2 regions of the Alteromonas sp. S005 genome follow, and region 1 is predicted to be linked to the other one. Evidence: predicted binding sites of a transcription regulator. Region 1 holds the regulator's gene; the other holds the start of a gene.
What was found. Region 1 encodes FNR, which switches genes on or off when oxygen is low (the NO sensors DNR and NnrR bind a similar motif). Its sites were predicted from a motif close to TTGATCTAGATCAA; they were not measured.
Positions count from the first base shown of each region.

Region 1 (3,139 bases):
CGTAAGCTTGTCGTTCAGTGCAGCGTGTTCATCATCTTCAGTCCCTACATTTACCGCGGCAATAATTTCACCGCCTTCTGGCCAATCATGTTCTTTTACGAGTAGAACGGGGCGAGGGCATTTTCGCATTAAATGCCAGTCTGTAGGGGTAAAGATCACAGAGGCGAGATCGTCATGTTTTTTAGTGGCTTTTACCACTAAGTCGATTTGGTTGTTAAGGGCGAAATAGATAATGGATTCATAAGCACGGTTGTTCCATTCAACCACAATATCGGTCTCTGAGAAGCCTTGCTCTTTTAGCTGAGCAGATAGCCATTTGGCGTGCTCTTTTGTAACGGCATCTCGCATAGATTCGCGTTCATCAGGGCTCAGCATGGTTGTCATGTCATAAGACAAATCATATACCACCATCATAGCGGTAACCGTGGCGCCTGTTTTTGAAGCAAGTTCATAGGCACGGCTTAGCGCGGGCTGATTATCGCGTTCCGCGTCTATCACGGCAAGAATTCGTTTACATTCAATCATAACGTCTCCTCAACTACAAAGCTTTGTATGGCTGTCGACATCGAAATTGTTTTAAAACAGTTCATATAAACTATTTACATTAACTATAAACGACATTTGGAAAAAAGTGAGTTGTTTTGGATCAAGGCGTAAACAATTCGTTGATAAACAAAAAGGCTACATTGAATACTACGGGGGCTTTTACGCAAAACGAATTGGTATCGCGTAACTCAATGAGGGAATACAGTGAAATTTTAAAGATTAAAACTAAAAAGCGCGCATGTAGCGCGCTTAAGGTAAAAAAAAAGAATAAATTAACTGTTACAGACTACGCTAGGACCATTTAGCGCTTCAAGTTTGGTGTTCAACCGATCAAAATCCAAAATAGAGATCAATTTACCGTCAACCTTGATAATGTTTTCCTTCTGAAAACGGCTCAGTAAACGGCTAATGGTTTCTATCGTTAAGCCTAAGTAGTTGCCGATTTCGTTACGAGTCATTGTAAGGTGAAACTCTCTGTGTGAGAAGCCACGCTCTTCGAAGCGCTGTGAAAGATGCGATATAAAATATAGCAAACGCTCTTCAGCAGTTCGCTTATTTAATAGCATGATCATGTCGTGATCTTGTTTTATCTCCGCGCTCATAAAGCTCATGATTTGATGGCGTAGCTTAGGAAATTGAACCGACATTTCATCAAGGGTTTCATATGGCAGTTCACACACCATGGCAGTTTCTAACGCAGAGGTATAGCTTTGGTGTTTGTTCTCTCTTAATGCATCGAAACCGATAATGTCACCAGGAAAGTGGAAGCCGGTAATCTGTTCTTCACCTTCTTGATTAGTTACAAACGACTTAAAAGACCCCGTTCTTACTGCAAAAAGAGAACGAAATTTATCGCCAGTTTGAATGAGCGTATCACCTTTATGAAGCGGTTTCTTGCGCTCAATGATATCGTCAAGAGACTCGATTTCTGTTTTGTTCAGCGCCACGGGTAAGCACAAGTGACTGAAGCTACAGTTTTGACAGTGTATAGAAAATTGGCTTCCTTTGCTCATAATGCATGCTCTCTTAAAGAATACTCGCTCATAATACACATATTTTTAAACGATTGCGCCATGAATAAGATAAGCCGCATATATGGCCATTATTACTGCAATGACTTGTCTCACGTTATTGTTTTGAAAACTTCGAACAATATATTGGCTACCAGCGCTTGCGGCGAGCAAGGTGGGTAATGTACCCAAACCGAAGAAGAACATAATAGCAGCGCCTTCTAGCGCATTACCCGCCGCGAGAGACCAGGTAAGCGTGGAATACACCAAACCGCAAGGAAGCCAACCCCAAATAAAACCATAAGGCAACGCACTTAAAGGGGTCTTAAATGGCAAAAAGCGTTTTGAAAGCGGCTGGACTTTGGAAAATAGGCCTTTACCCGCATTTTCTAGCACCGTTAAACCTGTCCACCACTTACCCAAATAACACGCCAGTAGAAGCAACATGATTCCGCTAAGTAGGGAAAGGGCATAGTTGGCAAGCGGTATATAGTCTGCTGCAATTTTTCCAAGTGCCGCGGTTATTGCTCCGGCGATGGTGTAGCTCACTATACGTCCGATGTTATAGGCAAGGGTATAAGGTAGTGCTGAAGCGCCTTTAGGGGATACCATCCTTAGCGCAGCAACAATTCCACCGCACATTCCCACACAGTGAACTCCGCCGGCTAAGCCGATAAGAAAGGCAGAGAAGTAGTTAATCCCTTCCATGTGGCGCTTGGCTTTTGTCTACTTTACTGTCTTGAAGTTGCTTGCGTTGCTCAGCTAGCTTTTTTTCTTCTGGCGGCAGATCATCGTCAAACAGTATGCTATAACCTTGGCGATCTAAATCTTCAAACTGATTGGTTTTCACCGCCCAGAAGAATATCACAATAGCTACAGCTACTATGATTATGGCGATTGGAATTAATACGTAAATAATGCTCATACTATTTGCCTAAAAGTCGCGTAGAGTTTGAAACTACTATGATGCTGCTTAATGACATACCAACAACCGCCATCCAAGGCGAAAGAAGACCTGACACGGCGAAAGGCAGAATCAAGATATTATAACCCACTGACCACCCAATATTTTGTCTTATTTTTTGCTTCACCTGATGAGATGTGCGAATAAGTTCTGGTACAGAAAGCAGCTGATAGCCAAGCAGTATAACGTCGGCGGCAGTTTTAGCCACGTCTGTGGCATTACCCACTGCAATCGCCACATCAGCGCTGGCAAGAACAGGCGCGTCATTTATACCATCACCCATCATCATTACCTTGGAGCCTGTTTGCTGCATGGCTTGTACCGCTTCGTATTTCTGCTCTGGTGTAAGTCCACCTTTAGCAGTGGAAATTGGTAAAGGCTCGGTGAGAGAGTCAACGTTTTTCTGTGTATCGCCGCTTAGTACAGCAAGGGTATGACTTTTTGCCAATATATCGAGGGTTTCTTGGGTATCGTCACGCAGCGAGTCACGAACTTCAAACGCTGCCATGATACGCCCTTTTACAGTAAGAAACACATTAGCCGTGGGGCAACCCTCTATAAATGATTGCTGTGACTCGTGAACACTGAATGCTGCAGAGCCCATGGAAAATAGCGTATC
Region 1 is NZ_JAZETN010000017.1:98,054-101,192, forward strand. It holds gene uspE (universal stress protein UspE) at 1-525, opposite strand, end outside; gene fnr (fumarate/nitrate reduction transcriptional regulator Fnr) at 819-1,559, opposite strand; gene V7R55_RS16945 (sulfite exporter TauE/SafE family protein) at 1,605-2,264, opposite strand; gene ccoS (cbb3-type cytochrome oxidase assembly protein CcoS) at 2,251-2,481, opposite strand; gene V7R55_RS16955 (heavy metal translocating P-type ATPase) at 2,483-3,139, opposite strand, start outside.

Region 2 (3,139 bases), on a different contig from region 1:
CGAATTTCATCGCATATAATGGCAAGTCGGCAGAATAGTTTATACTTTAGTATAATAAAAGGCTAAATTGTTGTCAGAATACTTTATAGATACGGAGCGTTTATGTCTGAAGATATGGTAATAGGTTCAGAAGACATTATGGAACACGCAGCGGAAGCTGAGATTTTCCTAAAGCAATTTGCGAATAAAACACGTCTTTTGGTGCTTTGTTCGTTACTGAAAGAGGAAAAGTCGGTTACCGAACTACTAGAAATAATCGATGTTTCTCAGCCTGTGATTTCTCAGCATCTTGCATTGCTGCGAGAATCAAAAATGGTAGCGACTAGAAGGGAAGGCCAAACAATTTACTATCGCATTGTTGATGAACGCGTAAAACGCCTTATAGCGCTGATGGACGAATTTTTCTGCGAATAGCCTATTCGTGTTGGCAGTTTAAACTACAATGTCCGCGGAATGACGGACATTGTATGATTTAGCACGTCTTTAGCGTTTTATCTAAGCTTATCTATCAAGCTGTTTGCACAACATATCAATATAATCGTCTTCTGAAATTCTATCGCTATCAACCTCTGGTCTATTAACTAACTCGTCATGACTGAGTTTCACTTCAACACTGTGCGCAGCCCAATCGATATTTTTAATATCATTCGGCAATAACGCTAGATGTTTGCCACCAGGAAGCCAGTTATTGGTATCAACAACCAGCATTACAATTTTCCAACTTCGGGTGTCTATTATAAAGTTACTAATGTGCCCAACGTTATCGGTGGTAGTAGCAACTTCATAGCCTCCCACTTCTCCAACAGCCCTTAAATGATTACTGGCTTTTTGGGGGTGAAGTGTTTCAGACTCTTCCGCTTGTTGTAATTCAACAAGTTCATTGGGGTGTGCAAACTCACCCCACGCTCCTGGACCAATCCAGTAGTAACCGTAGCCAAAATATTTAAAGAGGTTTTCCTCGTACTCACGAGAGACGGGCTTATGCTCGTCGATTGATGGGCTGTTCTTTAGCTTTTCAACAGTCATATTTATATGGACAGTGTCATCATCGTACACAAGTTCTGTCACGGCGATGGGAGATATAACTACTTTTCTGCTAAGCGGAAGCCACGTATTTGTATCCGCGACCAGATAACGTACGGTAAACGTCTCATCGTCAAAAAGAATATCGCGTACGCCTCCTACTTTGTCATCAACGGCATGGATGGAAAAGTGGGTAAGCTGTTTTGAACTAATGATCATCGCGCGTCTCCTTTGCTAGGGCTCTTTGTATAGAGCAACAGTTTTCATTGGTTAACGTCACTCTTTATAACTCTAAGTGTAGACAGTCCTTAACCTTTCTTCATTTTCTTCTTGCTTAGAGTTGATTGAGATCATTTATCTGTAAAAACAAAAAAGCTCGCCAGAGCGAGCTTTTAACGTGCATGTCAAAATTAGGCTACATCGAACTCTTCTTCAGAATAATCGTCGTCGTAATCTGATTGATTGCTAGCACTGCTGTGCAGGGTATAGAAATGCTTTTTGCCTCGTGCCAGCTTGACGTATTTTGCCCACGCTTTTTCGAGGTTATTTGCTGCTTCAACTTCGCCACTAATGAACTTCACGAAGTGTTGCTCGTCTTCGCTTTCTGGTGATAGAACACCACTTTCAAGACCTAATAAGGTCTTGCCGTAGTTGGTTAAAATATCAGCTTCAGTAATACTAAAATCCCCAGATTTGCGAAATCCATAGGGAAACTTTTGACGGTCAATAAACGGTTTTGCAGATAGTCGAATAGCTAAACTTTTCATGTTGTACCCAACGTAATGTTTTGTTCAGCGCACTTTTAAGTTAAATAAAAGCAAAGATAAAACAAAAGATTTTTTTCTTATCAATAAAAAATTTTCAACAGAGTAAAAAAATGGAACGTGAGGAAATTTTTATTAAATCTGCGCTTAGTTGAATAAGGTGGAATGCATCTTCATTAATTCATAATGTTCTGAAATATATACGTATTTTTGAATTCCTCTTCTGCTTTCTCTATAGGCGCATTGTCACAAAAATGACACACATGCTTGCCAAATACGTCTGTGAAACTACAGTAAAAATGCCATCAAAAATTCTTGTCGCTACGATGATTAAAATTCGTTTTCTATTTAGCCGCTTGGGATAATAATTGAGGGGTTGTTAATAACCCTGAGAAGTCGATGAGTAAAGACTATCGTTACCAGCGTGATGAATGGGACTCGGTAGAAGAGGAAGATCTTCACGCTAAAAAACCAAACTCTAAACGTCAAAGTGCCGTGAAGGTAAAACAGAAGCGAGACTTGCAACGACGCGAAAAGCAGCGACGTTTGCATCAAGAAGAGTATTAATTGGATTTTTAGTTAAGCACACCGTTTTAAACGGTGTGCTCTGTGCATTTGTATTTACTTGCCGTATCATCTGTGTCAGTTTAGACCCACATTAATTCGGTTATACATCTAGCATGGATATACGCTTTCTTACCACCTTTATAGAGGTGGCGAAAACCCGCCATTTCGGCAAAGCCGCTGAAAATCTCTACCTTACTCAATCTGCCGTTAGCGCGAGAATAAAACTTCTAGAGGAATACTTCCACACTACGCTATTTATAAGGCAGCGAAACAGTATCCAACTCACCCAGTCGGGAGAGAAGCTGCTTCCCTATGCCAAGCAATTGTGTGTTACGCTTAACGAAGCAAAACAAGAACTGCAAATTCAATCGTCTGAGTACGTGGTTTGTGGAGCAACACAGCTTGCCAGCGAATTACTGCTGCCCACAATGCTAAGTCACCTTCATAACTCATTTCCAGATTGGTCTGTAAAAGCTGAAGTTTTAACGCTCGACTCGCTGTCACGTCAACTACACGAGAGAGTAACAGACCTTGCTTTTTCCACTGAGCCGCTAAAGTCTGAAGAGGTGAATAGCGAGGTAGTAATGGAGCATGAATTAGCACTATATCGTGTAGGTGAGATTTCCGATGTTGTTGATGCAGCTGATTTCGTAGCAATTGACTGGGGTGCTAAGGCGAGAGACTGGCTTCTCACCGATTATCCTCAGCTGCGAGATGCAAAGTTAAGGACAAACTCGTTAAGCCTTGCATTGAATAACTTACTCAGCGAAGGGGGAGTAGCCGTG
Region 2 is NZ_JAZETN010000020.1:45,466-48,604, forward strand. It holds gene V7R55_RS17755 (ArsR/SmtB family transcription factor) at 103-414, shown strand; gene V7R55_RS17760 (PRC-barrel domain-containing protein) at 502-1,242, opposite strand; gene maoP (DUF413 domain-containing protein) at 1,434-1,790, opposite strand; gene V7R55_RS17770 (hypothetical protein) at 2,187-2,354, shown strand; gene V7R55_RS17775 (LysR family transcriptional regulator) at 2,468-3,139, shown strand, end outside.
Region 2: the regulator FNR is predicted to act here: its motif matches at 1,364-1,377, upstream of V7R55_RS17760 (PRC-barrel domain-containing protein).